Regions from separate parts of the Cytobacillus sp. Hm23 genome, predicted to be linked through region 3. Evidence: predicted binding sites of a transcription regulator. Region 3 holds the regulator's gene; each other region holds the start of a gene.
What was found. Region 3 encodes LexA, which represses DNA repair genes until DNA is damaged. Its sites were predicted from a motif close to CGAACATATGTTCG; they were not measured.

Region 1: the regulator LexA is predicted to act here: its motif matches at 4,261-4,274, upstream of ACSVDA_RS24120 (YolD-like family protein).
Region 2: the regulator LexA is predicted to act here: its motif matches at 4,628-4,641, upstream of ACSVDA_RS01290 (YhjD family protein).

Annotation. Positions count from the first base shown of each region.
Region 1 covers NZ_JBPXRQ010000073.1:6,817-13,160, forward strand. The annotation lists gene ACSVDA_RS24095 (LexA family protein) at 100-300, shown strand; gene ACSVDA_RS24100 (hypothetical protein) at 326-646, opposite strand; gene ACSVDA_RS24105 (M23 family metallopeptidase) at 745-1,425, opposite strand; gene ACSVDA_RS24110 (RNA polymerase sigma factor) at 1,555-2,169, shown strand; gene ACSVDA_RS24115 (sulfotransferase family protein) at 2,832-3,617, shown strand; gene ACSVDA_RS24120 (YolD-like family protein) at 3,943-4,176, opposite strand; gene ACSVDA_RS24125 (hypothetical protein) at 4,303-4,473, shown strand; gene ACSVDA_RS24130 (hypothetical protein) at 5,104-5,502, shown strand; gene ACSVDA_RS24135 (hypothetical protein) at 5,845-6,090, opposite strand; partial or broken gene ACSVDA_RS24140 (IS3 family transposase) at 6,339-6,344, opposite strand, start outside.
Region 2 covers NZ_JBPXRQ010000001.1:292,403-298,746, reverse strand. The annotation lists gene ACSVDA_RS01305 (phosphotransferase family protein) at 199-1,074, shown strand; gene ACSVDA_RS01300 (hypothetical protein) at 2,321-2,848, shown strand; gene ACSVDA_RS01295 (metal-dependent hydrolase) at 2,872-3,948, shown strand; gene ACSVDA_RS01290 (YhjD family protein) at 4,654-5,040, shown strand; gene ACSVDA_RS01285 (hypothetical protein) at 5,070-5,375, opposite strand; gene ACSVDA_RS01280 (GntR family transcriptional regulator) at 6,343-6,344, shown strand, end outside.
Region 3 covers NZ_JBPXRQ010000008.1:48,067-54,410, forward strand. The annotation lists gene ACSVDA_RS06635 (YneB family resolvase-like protein) at 188-838, opposite strand; gene yneA (cell division suppressor protein YneA) at 851-1,165, opposite strand; gene lexA (transcriptional repressor LexA) at 1,408-2,031, shown strand; gene ACSVDA_RS06650 (TetR/AcrR family transcriptional regulator) at 2,749-3,354, shown strand; gene ACSVDA_RS06655 (alpha/beta fold hydrolase) at 3,531-4,664, shown strand; gene ACSVDA_RS06660 (hypothetical protein) at 4,911-5,132, opposite strand; gene ACSVDA_RS06665 (dienelactone hydrolase family protein) at 5,552-6,145, opposite strand.

The DNA of each region.
Region 1 (6,344 bases), on a different contig from region 3:
TTTCTTATTTTGCATTTTTTAGGCTAGGAAAAACAAATATATGTTCGTTTATAATGTAATTAAATGCAGTTAAAAGGAGCATAGATTATGTTATATGAAATGACCAAAATAGAAAAAAAGATGTTAGACAAAGAGCAACTAGTATTAAAAGCGATAAAAAAGCACCAAGAGCTTTATAATTGTTCTCCTAGTATCAGGGAGATCAGAAGGATGACAGAAATAAAATCGTTAGCTACTGTATATGATTCTCTACAAAGGTTGCAGGAAAAAGAAGTATTAATCTGGCAGAATTTAGATTAACGAGACAAGGGATTATCTAGATTAATTAAAATTGTGTTCCATATCCCTCATAAGTAGCTAACCAGTATGATCCAAATCCATCTTCTTCTATCCATTCTGTTTTTGTTAAATCAAATTCCCCGCAATACCCGTCCCAAGAACAATCAAATGTTGTTTTTGGTATGTCAGCATCACGATCGAAGAATTTTTTTGTAACTTTAACCCATTTTGTAGGAGAAACTAATAAATGTGCTTCTCCTTCCACTGCTCTAGCTGCTACAGCAGCATTTGATACGTATGGGATACTCCCAAAAATAGATGCTGTTAATGTTAATACAGTTACTGTTTTTAGAGTTAACTTTTTCATTAAATAACCACTCCTTAGTTTTGGTTTGTTTTAAAAAATAGAAGGTAACAATCTATTCTAGTTAATTGGTCCTATCAAAATGAATACTTTTAAACTTTCTAGAAATCTATCCAGTCCTCTGGATCAATAGGTGTAGATCCTTTTAGTAGTTCAAAATGTAAATGTATATTTGTTGCTTTTCCGGTAGCACCCATTACACCGATCTTATCTCCTGCTAAGACTTTTTGACCTTCTGATACAGAATCCGATGCCAAGTGTTGATAGCGAGTTGTGTATGTTGTACCATTAATTTTATGTTCTATATCAACATAGTTCCCTCTTTCGGATTGGTAGCCAATATATGCCACTGTCCCACTTGCACTTGCAAGAATATCAGTTTTACTACTTGATACATCTATCCCATTATGCTTTGCTACTTTACCCGTAATTGGATCAGTTCTCTCTCCATAAGGACTTGTCACGGTATAACTAGAGCTACTAAGTGGAACTCCAAAACCATCTACTAAAATCCACTTATCACCTAACCAAGTTTTTATCTTATACCAATCTCCATCTTGATCAACTACATCAACTGTTTGAGGTGAAACCGTTGCACCAGTTTTGCTGTAAAAGTTTGCATTGTTGAAAAGTGGTGTTTCTTCCGTCAAAGTTAATTCACTTACAGCAGCAAGATTAATAGACATAGGTTTTACATCCGCAAGGTTTGCAGCAAGTGCATTACTGACTCCTGATAAAGCGATACTTGTTGCTAAAAATCCAACTACTAATTTTTTGTTCATAAAATCTCCTCCTTAAATTTTCATATGTAAGACGAATGAGTTCAATTTTTGTCACGTATTTTTTTAATAAAATTCTAAAAAATACAAAATGTGTAAATGTTACTGTTTTTTTGTTAGAATAAAGCGTTAATGTATAGTAAATTTGACTGGTTAATAACTATTTTTTTTTGTGAAAACATTGTAGGAAATTTATTAGAGGGTGAAATAATTAGTATGCCACGAAATAATATTGTAGAAATACTTCTCCTATACGATCAATATAGCAGTCGTATTTTGAAATTTATATTTGTACTTACTAAAGATTACTATGCTTCCGAAGACTTAACACAAGATACATTTATTAAGGCCAGCAAATCGTTATCTCAACTAAAAAATAAAGAAAAAATTGAGACTTGGCTATTTCAAATTGCCCATAATTTTACAATGAATTATATAAGAAGAAAAAAATTCAATGTTTTAGAACGTTTAAATCCACTTTCAAGAGAAAAAAAGATTAATCCTTCAACAGAGAGAGCAATCATTATCAATGAAAATTGTAAGGAATTGTATGATGCTCTTAATAAATTAAAACCAACGTATCGTAAAATTATAACGCATAGAACAATTGAAGAATTATCTATTACAGAAACAAGTAATGTTTTGAGTTGGTCTGAAAGCAAAGTTACATCTATTTTATCAAAACCAATAAAAGCCCTTGGAACCGAATTAGAAAAAGGAGGATATGTTTATGAGCAATCATCATAAAGAATATCCTTTAAAGATATGAAATCCTTGGATGATGGAATACAATGGGGTACACAAAAACAACTTGAATGTACTCGCGCAATACACAAATTGCACATATTCTTTATTGGTGAGATGAGCCGTTTTTTATCGTACATTTCGCCTAGAAATATATTTTAGGGCACTCAAATTAGTGCTTGTTAAACGATTTAACAAGAGTGGGTGATTTCTTTATGAAGAGAATTTCTCTATTTAGGATGACTGTTTGATTAAATTCTCAAATGCTAATGTATAGAACAAACTGATTTTTTATTTTTTTGAGAAGGTTGAGAATCAATTTTCTGAGAAATTATATTAAATCTAAATATTAGGTCAACCATTTTGTTAATGAACAAGTTTTTAACGATGAAATCAACCTTGTAGAAGAGCATAATTAATATTTAATAGTGATAAAAAAATCAAATAAGCCATGACTAAACGCATAAATAGTGTATAACATATGAGTCAAACCAATTGTAGTAAAGGTTTTGACTCTTTGTAAGGTTACTTAAGTTGAAATTATGGAAATAAATTAAAAATGTGATTTTATAAATATGAAAATTTGTTATATAGGCAAGAACACTTTCCTTTTTGTTTGCTTATCATATATTGATAGCAGATTAAATTGAAAGAGTGATATTCTTATGGATGATTCTTATATTAATAAAAGGAATAACCAGGAAGATCAAAAGTTAATTTTTGTAATTGGTACAGGTCGTTCAGGAACTCATTGGATTGGCTACCTTTTAAAAAAGCATCCTAACATACATGTCACCGTTGAAAAACCGGAAATTTTTCAAAAGGTAACAAACATGGCATTAAATCCAACATTAAAAAATGAGATATTTCCACAACTCGTAACCTTATATAAGGAGGAACTTAAAAATACTTTTCCTATGCACTATGCTGATAAAAGTCATCCTAATTTGTGGCATGCTGTTGAATTATCCAATGAATTCCCACAAGCTAGGTTTATAGCTATTTATCGTAATCCTTATGCAACGATCGCCAGTATGTTAAAACATAATGGCGTCCGTGTATGGTATAATAAATGGAGGGAATTTCCTATTCCAAACAATTTCTTGGGTATAACTAAAGAAAACGTCAAAGAGTTTGAAAAGATGTCGTTACCAGCTAAATGTGCATTAAGGTGGCAAGCTCATTATAATCAACTTAATGAATTAACAACGATATTAAAGGAAAGAATTCATGTTATTTCATATGAAAAACTCATTATGCAACATAAATTCGAAACAAATAGATTAAAAGATTTCCTCAATTTAACTGATGATTTCCCACCTATTGATATAAAAAAAGAATCAATTGACAGGTGGAAAACCGAGCTTTCACTAAAGGTTTACAATGAGATTAAAGAAGTTCTAGGGTTTGAAGGTGATAAGTTTAATATTAGGAATGATAATGTTGATTGATGATATGAGAGACTATAAATAGGTGAATTATTGATGGAAATAAGTAGGTTAAAATAATGTTAGATTACATTCCTAAAACTATAGAACTATCTAAGTGGAATGTATTAACATTTTACTCAAGGTTATTGATGAATCTAGATACTCCTTATTTGTGTTCTATTGTGTAAAATTAACGAGTGGATTTTCAAGAGTATGTGCAGTTGTAGCATTAGAACAAGTATAACGACAAAACAGCTCTACAAAGAAGGTGGGGCTGTTATATTATTTGCACGTTTATTATGTCCTCGAATTTAATTCGGTGTATATCTTCAAATTTATCGACTACTCATATATGTTTGTTGAGCTGATCTACAAAATGAATATGTCCCATGCACGGTTTAAACGCTCCATCCTCAAAATACGTTACAGTCACTTCTTGTGTAAACTCCATAGCCATCAGGATTGTACTGTTTATTTCCTCTATCTCATGCTCATCTAATACAGGCTTTTGCATCTTATAATAATCAGCCTTTGCTTTTTTCATCATCTTCATATGTTCCGGTTGTATAAATGCAGGCATTCATTTCATTATTCCTCTATCTTTCAAAAGTATCACCTCTGTATTTATTATATACGAGAATACGTTCGAATAATAAATCGGATTAGAATGTATGTTCGTATATGATAAGACCAAAGGATGCTTGGAATGCGAGACTTATTAAGAAAAGCAGATCAAAAGGGGATTATTACACAAAGAGCAATTAGGGTGATGGATGTAGGTAAGGAAACTGTAGTTGTTTATTGTTTTTTAAGAAATAGAAAAAGATCGTTTAGATTAGATAATATATTATTAGCAACTGTGAAGGCAGACAGGTAGAGAAAGCACTCCTAAAAGTATGTTTATTATGAGAGAGGAATACTCCCTATTCGCAATAAATGGATAGGGAGTAGTTTGAGAGTTTAACTAAACCCTCCCTGATCGTACATGAATGGAGGAGACATCAGGGAGGGGAGAGTGATAATAAAGGGTGTACTTTTATTTTATATAAGTTATGTAAGTTATGCTTGTATAAATGTGCCGGGTCAATTTAATTAATTTTATGCAACCCAATGGACATTGTGTACATTATGGTACAGCGATATAAGCGAGTTTCTCATCTGGAGTGAAATTAATAAACACAATGATTAATGTGTTTCTCACACTTATAGATACAGAAAAAACCACAGAACCAATCTGTGGTTTTACTTTTTTATATTAATATAATTAACTTTTTAAAAGAACTCTATCTACATGATATAAAAAAATGAAATATAAGTCTATATCTTTTTTTTTATTTTGAGAAAATAGGATTGTGCACAAATAAACATAACGTTATGAAATAAAAACGATAATACCTATCCTGTTTAATTTTGATCCTTGAATTTACGAGGTGTAATCAGGATTCTATTAGAATCTAAAAAAACTAAATACAACTTAATCGAGTTCGAAGATAGCGAGGGAAGTAAAGTGGAGTGGGAAAGATGGATGCCAATGTTTGACGTTTCTCCAAACATTTACAATGAATCACTAAGTGATAGTGAAGAGGGGTTTTCTTTAAGATTCAGTGATGAATATGGAAGAAATAGTTTTTTTGTAAAATTTGAAGTAGGTGTATTATCTTATGCTAATACAGATAGAGGTACTTTAATTCATATGTTAGATTATCTATATCAAAAATATGAGGAGTCGTTTTATTGTGAATGGTCTTTATTTAAAGTGAAAAAGTCGACTTATTTAAGCAGATTTCTTGAAGAGAGTTCGGGTATATACGAAGCAAGTTCAGTAACACATTATGTATTCTTAACATTAAATGATGTAATTGAAGTATTATCAACATACCCTCCAAGCTTTACAAAAGTAGGTTAATGACAATTTATATATGAATTATAAAGTTTGAGGAGGTGTTTTTTCATGATGAATACAGATTTACTCAATAGCTTGTTTCACTGGTATTTCTATGACAACATGAGATCTTTGAGAAAAAACGAAAAGAGATTAATAGAAAATAACAAAATATCCTTCCAAGTAAAGCGAGGGTACATTAGAGGATTACAGGTTGCTCTATACCTCTTAATCTCAACTATATTGTGGATTATTGTTATACATATTATGTATACATAATAGAAAAAACGTTTCTTTAATTATTATCATATAGAAAAGTCCACTCTATAACTCAATCTCTGAGTTATAGAGTGGACATCTTTGTTTTTATTCGTCCCACCATATGTAACATGTTCCGTTTTCCACTTTATCACATTTCCAATATTCTGAAAGGCCGTTATCACGTTGAACATATGCAGTTTGTGTGGCGTTGTCGTATGTTATAGTTGCGTCGGGAAATAATTCTCTTATTGGGACATACTCTCCTGCTGCACTAGCTGTAGTTCCTAACATACCTATTAACAAACCTAGGGATAAAATTGAAGAACTTGCAATTTTAGTTAGCTTTTTCATTTAAATCTCCTCCTTAGATTAATTACATATGTAAGACGAATGAAATTGAAATTTATCACACTTTTTTGTGAAATTTTTTAAAAAATATAATATTTTCATTGATTAGTATTTTGTCTGTATATCAATGAATACCATATGCAAATCTAGTTTACATAATAGCAATTATCGGTAGCTGCCAGGAATTGCACGACTCTAAATAGCAAAGGACTGTACCAGTGATCTGAACCCAAAAAGTTAGACACAGATATTTAGGC
Region 2 (6,344 bases), on a different contig from region 3:
ATAGGTGTAGAAGATAATAGCAAAAGTTATCTCGAATTCTATTCTTTTATTGCAAGGTACTAATTAAAAGAAGAAGCGCGTTGTTATTCATGAAATTGGACATATAAAAGGATAATGCTTCAGAAGATAATGGATGCTTATTTATGTTTTTATTGTTCGAATTTAGAAGATTAACAGTACAGAAACGGAGAGGAAAGAATGGATAAGCTACAAGAAACAATAGATAAATTTAAATTGAATGTGTTAGCAGTCGAGAATGTTCCTCAGTCGTTTAGTTCGACTGTATATAAAATTCTACTAATGGATAATCGAACAGTTTTTATTAAAATTCCTTATTCCAAACAAAAACTTGAACGAGAGTTTAGTGTACTTAAGCGAATAGAAAATGATTTACCTGTTCCACAAGTGTTAGATTATTGGGAAGGTAATGAGGATATCACTGGTGCATTATTGTTGTCAGCAATTAACGGTGTGCCAATTACAGAGAAGGTTGATTCAGTATTAGCGTTTGATATTGGAGTGCATCATGCTAAGCTGCATGCAATTGCTCTACATGAACATGATTTCAATAGTTCTGTTTCAAATGAGTATGATCATTGGCCTGAGTTTATTAAGCAACAATTTAATTCCTTTGCAATAGATGTTAAAGAAGTAGTTGATCCGAGTTTATACGAACTGTCTTTGCAGTATTTTGATAAGCAAATCAAATTACTCCCACCTTCTGACGGACCTTGTTTTATACATTTGGATTTTAGACCAGGTAATATTTTAGTTCGTGAAAATAGAGTGGTCGGCATTATTGATTTTGAAAGTGTCCGAATCGGATCAACTGATATGGATTTCACAAAAATTAATAGGGATATTTTTCTCAAATATCCTGGGACATTGCAAGCGTATCAGCAAGGCTATGAATCTATTCGAGCACTTGTTGATTTACAAGAAGTGTTCCCGTTTTATCACTTTATCGACGCTTTTAATTCAATTGGTTGGTGTAATAGAAGAGGTATTGAAAAACATCAAGCTTTTCTTCAAGAGAATTTAGCATATTTAAAAGGGATTTTAAATGTTAAATAACTAAAAGTGTACAATGTAAATATGATCCAGCATTGTTTTGATCGAGAGAAAAGCAAATCATCGTAGGAGTATTGATCTCATGAGATATTTCATCAAAAGAATATCTAATCGTGCAGGAATTAAAAAGAATATTGCCATCACGAATTACAACAAAGCTATGCAACACATAAGATAAATAATGGCGCTCCAATTAACTTCATACAAAGCTTATTAGGTTATGAGAAAAGTGAAACATCAAAAATATGCTCAATTGAAGGCATCAATTTAATAGTCAGTATTTTTAAGTAGTGGACAAAGTGAAAAAGTCCAATATTATATTAATTATTTATGTTAGTTGGATAACAATAGGTTCTAAACCATATCTATCATGTTTAATCTGTAATTATTCCATTTCCATTTTGATCTTTGGTAATAAAGTTTGCTTCGATAAGACCTTTAGATGATTGTGATAGCTTTGATTGGGGTAGGTCTCCTAGTTTTTTAGAAAAGTATCACTCACATAGTTCCTTAAATTGCATTAACTCATAGATAACTTTTATTTGATCTAAAAATAGCTTTAAACCTTATTTCGTTCACTTTAAAGGTAGCTTCGATGTTCGTATCTACCAAAGGTTCCCCCTTGACCTCACTTCTTATTAATCGGAAAAATTGATTTTTATAGTGACGCTAAAAAGTAATGTTAGGCGTATTTTTCTTTGGTTTTATCACTCTTATCCAAGGGTACATAGCACTCTTCTGTTCATTCTTGCTAATACTCCAAATAAAAGATTATGATCTTAGTTCTTCAGCATAGGCTGCTAGTACTCAGGGTAAATAGCAACTATACCAAGAACTAAAGATTTAAATTCGAAAGTATATGAATGAAGAGATTTTTTGAGCGAATTCCGTTAGGTTCTTTTTCATCACAATACAATCAATATATCCTTCAGCAACAAGATTGACTTTATAGGATAAAAATAAAGTCTCTAATTGGGAAACAAGCGCTTCTTTGTTTTCGCCTAGATATTTCAGGATTTTTTTTCTCCTAAAAACATTTCTTTTAAAATTTTCTACTATCATTCCATATTAAAAACAACCTGTAAGGTTATGTATAAAAAGAGCTCATCGTATAAACATGAAGAAATCTTAAGAAATTCTTCATTATGTTACAAAGAAAAACGTAAGATTTGAATGTTATGCTAGAAAAGTAAGAGAACATGAAACGTTTCTACAAAACATAGAAAACGAATCAATCTGTTAGGAGGAAATGTGTGTGACAGAGACTAACCAAACAAAAATGACCCCCTTGATGCGATTCTCCATCGTGGGATCGTTACTCATATTCACCATTATTTTGGTCTATACGTCCATTGATTTGGTTCGGTATATGAAAGAAAATCTAAGTGATTCTTCCATCAGCTGGGTAGAATCCATTGCATTGGATGAAGGCATCGGAATCAACTGGGTAACGAGAAATGATGGAAGCACCGAAATGGAAGTCGTAAACGGGGAAAAGAAAGAGGTATTCGAAGTATCCGATCAAGATGAAGACATTACCTTGTTTCCGAGCGAGTCATTAGGGATATTGGGTGTAATCACAAGCGAACAAATTGAACAAATTTCGGTCAATGATTCTAATGAAAAAATATCCATAAATGATTCTATTGGAGAGATCCAGTTCTATCCCTATGAAGATTATATCTTCTTTTATTCAACTGAGAAAGTAGACGAACCTGTTATCATCAAAGGATTTTCCGGCGAAAACGAATTGGTTGGTGAAACTCGTTCATCATAATCTACGAAAAAGGAGTCTTAATCATGCTTTTAACATTAATCAGTGAAGTGGGATATCACGGCGCCGTCGGGGCCTTTGTTGCGTATTTGATCGGTCGTCGTTATCTTCCGGAAAAGAAATTGTTTCTTTTTATGTTTATAGGAGTCATTGCAGGGATTGCCCCTGATTTGACTTTGATCTTTGAATTTGCAGGAGGGGTTCTTTCAAGTATCACCGACTTTCCTGTTTTGGAGTTTTTAGGAGTACGTTTATATTTTATGGGTCATTCGATATTTGTCGCTCCAGCTTTTAGTTTAGGGTTAGCGGTTTTGATCCGTCCTATTTTTCCTGAACTGACTTTGAAGATCCGCTGGATGTCGATGTTTTTTTCTATCGTAATTGGGCATTTATTCATGGATTTTCTAGATAATGGATTGCCTTTATTCTTCCCAATAACATATGATCGAGATATTGGCTTAAACGTATTGAACGGGAGCGATGGGTTCCTTGTTCTTTCCTTTAGCGTTTTATTTGCACTCATTCTGTTTCTTCATAAAACGGGAAGGCAAAAATGGGCCCCAAAACTCATTATAGTCGGAGTTGTTCTGCTGGCTTCATATGGAGGGGTACGAGAGATGTCGAAAACTCAAATGACAAAGCAATTGGCTGAACAATACCCTGGTGATAAGGTGTACATTGAAGCGGGAAGCGGAAATCCTTTCTCAAGCAGGCTATGGCATTATGAAATCAGGTCGAATTCCGATGCTTTTACCTTTATCATTTATGGTGAAGGATCTTTCTCGAACCTGAATGAATCAGAACAAGAACGTCTTTTCTTAACAGATAGCGGGTATACGCTCTTATTGAGGGAAATAACAATCGAAGATCAATTGTATTTAATAGGAATCCCTTATAATATCGGTGAGTCTAGTTATAATTTTGATGTTGGAAAAGAAGACTTGCTTGTTTATAAAGCGGAAGAAGAGGCTGAGGAACTAAAAAGGATAGAAGGAGAAGAGAAAGACAGTCTTTTAAACGAACTACCTTCTCTCTCTGACGAAGCGATCCTTTTTGAAAAACAGGATGTCTCCATCAAGGGCATCGATCCGATAGAAGAATGAAGACAAAAACGCCTGAAAAGGCGTTTTTGTTGATTTAGTCAGAAATAAAAAATGACATGATACAACTTTTAACTGTAGTAGAGATAAGTGGAAATGAATATAAAATTAAGTGAGAAAAGAATTTATCCTATGCTGATATTAATGATAATGTGTAATTAGTAGGGGGTAAAAATTTTTAAGGTTGGGGTGCGTACACATGTCAGCAATATTCGGGATGATACTATACCAACAAGCGGTTTAATGTAAATTTTTAAAGAGGCTGGGACATAACTTAAGTGTTTAACTAAAATTCCGAACAAAGTAATAACTTAGCGGATGAAATATACGTAGACTCCTGCGGGATGAAAAGCAACGGCTAGACCCCGCAGAGCGTAGCACGAGGAGGCTTGCCAGCTTCCCGTGGAAAGCGGAGTATATTTCAGGAGCGGCGTAACTAGAACTACAACCATTGTTCGGCTTCTATTTAGTTAAAATATTTTTGTCCCAGCCTCTTTTAAAATGGAACGGAAGCCCGCCAACATAAGGACAAACTCATTGAGGTTTATCAAGACGAAGAATAAAAAAATATGGCTGGAGTTGTAGTGGGTGCTATATCGCGTATAATTTGTACAACAAAAAATCATGAAGTTATTGTGTAGGACAAATTGCCAAAAGATCACACAGTTGCTACAATACGATAAGAACATTCGTTTGGTGGTGTGGTATATGAGAGCAAGTATACCAGAGGAATTGTTAGACACAATTGTTGAGAAGATCTATCTTGATCTAGAAATCCACATTCTTGAGAAAAAGTATATGGATGCAGAAACACAGAGAAAAGATGAAGAACATATCAAGTTTTTAAAACAAGTTATATCAAGTGCCAGAAAGAAACGGAAAGAAATAGGTGAAGTTCTTAAAGGGAGAAACGTAAAGATTTATGAAGTAGTAGAACTAGATGATATGTTTGTTGAATACCCATATGCTCAAAATACGAATGGGGCATCTAAAGAAGGTACTCAACGTTTTTGGAAAGCGGGGTTAAAGTATCGGTTAACTCGCAGAATAAATGAACGTTTGAGAAGAGGTGTTGAAGAAAATACAAATTCTTGAACAAAATAAATAAGGTGACAGATAGCCACCTAAGTATTCCTATGTTCCCATTGTTCTAGCGCCAAGTCGTACATATCATCCCAAGTTTTAAAGGACGTGTTTTCCTCCATAAATTTATTTTGTTCTGATAACGGAATGTAGGTGTCTGGAATTGTAGCATAGTAACTTTCAAAGAATTCACTATGATTTTTGAATCTAGTATATTTTTGAAGGAATTCAGAAGTATATAAGTCGGTTGAGTCAATCAAAGTAAATTCAATTTCATGTGCATGTTCGCTGGATTCAAGGTGAGGTGGTGTACATAAAGAATCAAGTAATTCGCGTAGGTTTTCCATAATGATGCCTCCTTTCTTAAATTATAATACTGGATTAATGCTTCATCAGTTGAAAAATTGGATATTTTGTGAATAATATTAGATCATTATGGGAGTTAATAAATTTTATATGCTCATTAGCTGAAGTGGCGTAACTAGAAGTTGAACTAAACAGTTTTGTTATGCTGATCTTCCACAATTTGGCGTAAGAATGCTATCTACACTACATTTAGAATACTACTCATTAAATAAGATCAACCAGAAAAGTTACTGACTGATCTTATAATAATACTAAGTGGCGCTTTTCAGAAATGATACTGAAAAGCGTTCTTCTTTTGCTTAGAAGAATATTGTTTAAACAAGATATTTTGTAACCTCTATGGATATTCTTTCAAATACCATATTTTAAAGTAGGGGTAGTTGAAATGTAGAAACAAATCATTACACCTAAAGAGTTAAAGAAACCATCAAAAGTACCATTTGTTTTTGGATTTTTAATCCTTATTACTATAGTTAAGCTTTCAACCGTTCAAAAAGGTTTGATGTGAGTTCAGTTATTATAACAGCGTATAAATTCACATTCATTTAATGACCTCAATATGAAAGGTATTGATTCTAATACTATACATAGTAGCAACTCAGAATATAAAATTAAATTCGTTTTCAAGACATCTTTAAAATTTAAATACTTAAGTGAAAATTATTGGAGAGAAATAACAGCATAATCACAAATTTTTTCTCTTAAAGAAAATAATAAATATATCTCAGTATTTATCAGCTAATTTAGATAAAACACGCTTGGAAATATCCAAGCGTGTTTTATCTAGATTTCTAAAAACCTTCTAAAAAAACGGCTTATGCTTTATAGAATATGTAACTAAAGTTATTTTCGCGTTGTTTACTTATAATTTAGACGAAAAAATAAATGTGATATATACGTGCCTATTGTAAAAAATGTAAGTTTACTATATACTACATTACAACAGTAAT
Region 3 (6,344 bases):
TGTGACATCTTTTCTTCCCTACAACGATGACTAACATGTAAAGTCACTTATATTGTACTAATTTGTAAACAATAGTAACAAAGCTTACGAACAGAGCCTAACGAAATTGCCTTACAATAACAACGTATTAAAAGTATACAATTTTAAATTGTATACTACAGCATTCTTCCATTCTATTGTTAGCCATCTACTCTAATTTATTATGCATATATTCTTTATACCGTCGATGTACCGTTGCTTTTGACACATTAAATCCGAGACCACGTAATGTAGCCGCTATATCTGAAAATGTGAGATTATTTTGACGTAACCTTATAATTTCCTCGATAGGTATTTCTTTTCTTTCTCTACCTGAGCTTGCATGGATGTTTTTTAAATTCCTCTCTGGCTTATAACCTTCTTCAATAGCACGTTTCATTCCCCGTTTAATTTTTAAATTATGTATTTTGCGTTGATATTCCTCAACAATGCTTACAATTTCCAACATCATGGAATCAGCTTCAGACAATTGTAGCTCTCCATGATGATGAACAGTATATATTTTAACTTTTTCTTTTAAAATAAAATGCAGCAAAGCTATTCTTGCATTACCCCTACCTAGCCTTGTCTCATCTTGTATTAAAAGGGCATCGATTTGCTGTTCCTTAATTTCATTCAATAATTCATAAATGCCATCTCTATCCATGTCATATCCGCTTGCTCTTTCTACAACCACTTTCTTCACATCAAAATGGTAACTGTTTGCAAGCTGGAGTAATTCTTCCTTTTGTCGTGTTAATGATGTCTCCTGTGTTTGTTTATTTGTACTAACACGACAATATATTATTGCTTTTTCCATTTCTACCTCCGATTAATTGTTAACAGCATAAGTATCATACATTTTATTACCTTCTGATTTTAACACTGGAATATAAATTTCATCACCATAAAAAATACTATCAGGAGCAATTTGATTTACATCCTCTACCCAACTGATAAAGTCATTTATTGACAAATCGTGACTGTTACTATACTCGGAAGCAATATCCCATAGTGTATCACCATCTTCTACTTTAATAATGATATAATCATTTTTCTCGATATCCTTATAAGAAGTAATTAGTGCAAAAGCAAAGCCGATAAAAACAGTAAAAAACAAGATATAGTAAATTTTAGATTGTTTCATAATAAGTCCCCCTGATCAACAGAATACATGTTCGTTTTTAGTTATTGTATACGAACAAATGTTTTATGTCAACAATTTTACGAACTTACGTTTGTTATACATGACAAGTCGTGCTATAATGAATGAAAGTAAAATCTTTCTAGTATATCCTTATCGTCTTAATAGATGATCTTAATTTTTAAATGTTATGGACGGGTATACATGCTAACCATAGAAAAGATTATTATAATGAGGTGCTAACGATGGCAAAATTATCGAAAAGGCAACAAGACATACTGGATTTCATAAAACAAGAAGTACAATCAAAGGGATATCCACCTTCTGTTAGAGAAATTGGAGAAGCGGTAGGGCTAGCTTCAAGCTCAACGGTTCATGGTCATTTATCTCGTTTAGAAAGTAAGGGATTAATCCGTAGAGATCCAACGAAACCTAGAGCAATTGAAATATTAGATTTAAATCCTGCTGATGTAATTCCAAAAAATAACGTTATGAATGTACCGATCATTGGAAAGGTAACAGCTGGTCAACCAATAACAGCGATTGAAAATGTTGAAGAATACTTCCCTCTTCCTGATAAACTTGTATCTCCTGACGAAAATGTTTTTATGCTTGAAGTAATGGGAGATAGCATGATTGAAGCAGGTATATTAGATGGGGATCACGTCATTGTTCGGCAACAACAAACTGCTTCCAATGGAGATATCGTTGTTGCAATGACGGAAGATGATGAGGCAACAGTTAAGAGATTTTTTAAAGAAAAAGACTACATAAGACTACAGCCAGAAAACTCAACTTTAGAACCTATTATTCTTCGTAATGTAGCTATATTAGGAAAAGTGATCGGGGTGTATCGTACCATTCATTAAAACATGATGTTACATAATGAATGTATGATCTACTCTTTGACAAATTATAAAAGGTTGTACCAATCAGTTCGATTAACATACAGGTTAGCAGTCCACAATGCTCTTTAACGTATTCATACTATCTCATATTATAATCCAATCCTTAGCTTAGAACGTCTGAGCTAAGGATTTTTTTGTCATATAGTAAGCTCCCTGCCAAATTATTTTTATTGGCTATTTTCACAATAGTTGCTGCTTTTAGTTTTAAGATATAAACACGTATATATAGTGTTCGAGACACCTTTTCTTCATTTTTAATTATTGATCTCCTATAAAACTAATAATGCTGTCCGTTTTTAGTAAAAAACAAAGTTCACAAAAAAGTCTTTAGTTTTAACTTTATCATTCAATGAATTGCTTAATAACTTGCTCTCATATTTCCTTCACTATGACCATTAATTTTATGCTTATTACCTTGAGTTAGACTTGACGGTCTAGACCGTACGGTCTATTATATATAATAAGAAAGCTCCATTAACTATTAGGTCATTTCCGCATAGCGTGTTTTTCGTACTAAAACACAAACACGAATACAACTAGATTTCGTGCCATCATTTCACATATAAAACGATGTATATTGAGTAACGATGTCTATATCTTCAGTATAAAGAACTAAAGCAACAAAGTTTACGAACAGAGCTAACTATTAAGATTAAAAACTTGTAGGAGATGATGTAATTGACGCAAGGATTTAATAAAGAATTCGAACACTCAGATGATTTAATGCAAGCAGCATTAAATGAATTTGTGGAAAAAGGCTATGAAAAAGCCTCATTAAATCATATTTTGAAGACGGCGAATATGAGTAAGGGATCATTTTACTATCATTTTAACAACAAGGAAGATCTTTACTTAAATCTCATAGACATTTTAATTCATAAAAAGCAAGAATTCCTTGTCAAGGTTATGAAGCCAAGTGATTATGCCAAAGACATTTTTTCGATATTTAAAACACAAATCCGAGTTGGAATGCAATTTGCCAATGAATACCCAGATATTAACCGTTTTGCAAACAGCTTTATTAAAGAGAAAGGAACTAACATATACGAAAAGGCGTTGACAAGGCATAATTTTCAGGATAATGATCAAATGAACAAGCTCATTGAAGCATCCTATAACAAAGGTGAAATAAGGCAGACACTACCACTCGAATTCGTCCAATCATTAATTGGTTTTTTGTTCACTAATATTGTGGATGTAGCTGATATGTCAAAGCCTGACAACTATGAATCAAGTCTAAACCACTTAATTGATTTCCTGAAAAATGGCTTAGCAGATCAGTAATGATCATAACCATCACATGTTGACATCAGCAAAGTATCAAGTCTTTACCTGTCCAGTTGATAATTTGGAGTAAGATAAATAAATGCTACATCAGTGCATCGTTAAAGTAATAATTCCTTTCTGCCTTCAATTAGTTTTCAAAATAACAAGCTTAATTTGAAAAGGAGAGTTATTATATGACTCAATTTGATTATCCTGTAGGATACCATGATTTTCATAAAACAAAAATTATAGACTATCAAATGAATCGCTGGTATTCAATGGGATACACACGAAAAGAAGATATGGTAGATGCAGCAAGCAGAATAAAAAAGTTAGAAGATTGGAAAGAGGAAATGATAAGGCAGGCTGAAAAAGCTATTGATGAAAAACGCTTAATGAATGGAACATTTTATTACAGGGCTGCAGAATTTTTTGCTCATCCGAATGACCCAGATAAATTAAGACTTTATGATACATTCATTGAAATGTTTTATAATGACCTATTTGTTGAACATGATATTGAACGTCATAACATACCATACGAAAATGTATTCTTACCTGCGATGAGACTACCCTCTAACAATAAAAATGGCAGAGGAACGATTGTGATTCATGGAGGATTTGATTCCTTTATGGAAGAGCTATACTCCATGGCAAACTATTTTGTACAATTAAACTATGAGGTCATTTTATTTGAAGGTCCAGGGCAAGGTGGTGCCTTAAAAAAATCTGACTTAGCACTTAGTTATGAGTGGGAAAAACCAACGAAAGCCGTTCTAGATTACTTTCAGTTAAATAACGTAACCTTATTAGGTGTGTCCATGGGTGGCTGGCTCTGTTTTAGAGCAGCTGCGCATGAACAGAGAATTAAACGAGTTATAGCTCTTAGTATAGCCTACGACTACATGAAAATTCCCCCACCTATAATTGAGAAATTTGCTTTATGGCTTTTCAAACACCCTAAATTAATGTATTGGATGGCTGATGTAAAAATGAAGATGATGCCACAAGAAAGATGGGGAACAGATAATTTAATGTATATTACTAAAACTGATACTCCGTTAGATGGTGGCATGGCATTATTAGAATTCAATGCTGCACATTTAAAATCAGAACACGTTACACAAGATGTATTAATATTAACAGGGTCAGAAGATCATTTTATACCGTTGAAGATGCACGATATTCAAGTAAAAGCTCTAACGAATGCAAAATCTATAACTGAAAGAATCTTCACTAGAGATGATCATGCTCATAATCACTGTCAGGTTGGAAATTTTGGCCTTGCTCTTAGTGTCATGTCAAATTGGTTAAATGAAAAAGAATAACAAATTTGAAGGATTATAGAGATAAAGATAAAGCTAAGCTATTGAAGAAAACCCCATTAACTAATATAAATCAGTTAAGGGGTTTTTATTTAGACTGTTTTCGTATTGGTTGTTGTTTTTTGTATTAAGAAATAAACACGTATAACTAGAGTCGTGGGCATTTTTTCTTCTGTACAACGATGACTAAATATAAAATCTCATTGATGGGATTTTATTTAAAAATACAGTTAATTAAAGCAGTTTTATTTATTCTCCCCCTCCCCCACCGCTGTCACCACTGCCCCCACTGTCTCCGTTACCGTAATCAGATGAAAATAAACCTACACCATTTCCATCATCGTTACTACTAGTGGATGAACTTGTCCGATGATGAATACGATGTTTTGTTCTGTTAGCATTTCCAGTACTAAAAGCAGTAATTGAGATAATAATAACTAATAAGATAAACCCAAGTATCATAAATTCCATAGAAATCCCCCCACATTTAGTTATATATAATATACGAATAATAATAGTATGAAGTTTCATGAGTTTGACAAAAAAGTACGGCTCAAAACAGCAATACCTTAACATTTCTACCTAGTTCAAATTTTTCTAATGGCTTGTTTCGCATTAGTTGTTGCTTTTTATAATAGTGGGTTCGTATAGGATGATGCATGTCGTACTAAAATATAACACGTATAAAACTAGTATTCAGGGCATATTTCTTCTATAAAACGTTACCTTTATCTTCTGTTTTCGAACTATTTGAACAAAGTTTACGAAAAGAGCCTTATAATAAGAGCTAAACATGTTCGGCATCTTTCCTTCTCTATAGACTATTAAAATCATATAATACACAAATGTAAGTGAAAAAATGCAACATAGTTTACAAAGAACCCTTCCTATCAACTACATAAAAAGCGTAGCAATTCGTTAAATGCATGCTCAGCAGATAATTCACAATAGTGCTCTGAGTAGATATCACTAAACCCATGATTTGCTCTATATTTTTTAATGGTGATTTTTTCTTTATCCTTTAGCTTAGTAATTAATTGATCAACATTAAATGATTTTTCATTCTCTGGGAAAATTAGTAGTGTGGGACAAGTTGGAATCATGTCAAGATAATCCCTTATCCTTGAGCCATAATAACAAATAGCTCCATCGCAATTTTGGTCTTCACTGAATAGCCATGCGACGGTCCCACCTACACTATATCCAAGAATAAAGATTTTTCTGTATTCCTGCCTGTATTTTTTTAAAAGTGCCTTAACGTATGTAGTTGCTATATCAAATCCGACTTTATTAACAAAATGGTGATAAGCCAATTTCTCCTCATCGTAATGAAATGCATTGTTTTCTCTAAATAAATTGGGACAAATCACATCAAAGCCTTTATTTGATAGTTCTTTACATATATGTTTCATATGCCTATTTAAACCGTATATTTCATGAACAACGATCACTAATTTGTCTGAATTATTTTTGTAAGAAATCATTTACTTTACCCCTAATAATTATTGACCTTATTTCTTCAATTGCTTCATTGTAATAATTGTTGCTCGTACATGGAATACGTAACAACAATTAATGCAGTGGGTATTCTTTTCTTTATAACGATGACAACAACCGTATAACCTACTTGTTATTGTTGTCAATTGTTAACAAGAGTAAATAAAATGTTCGATCAGAACCATT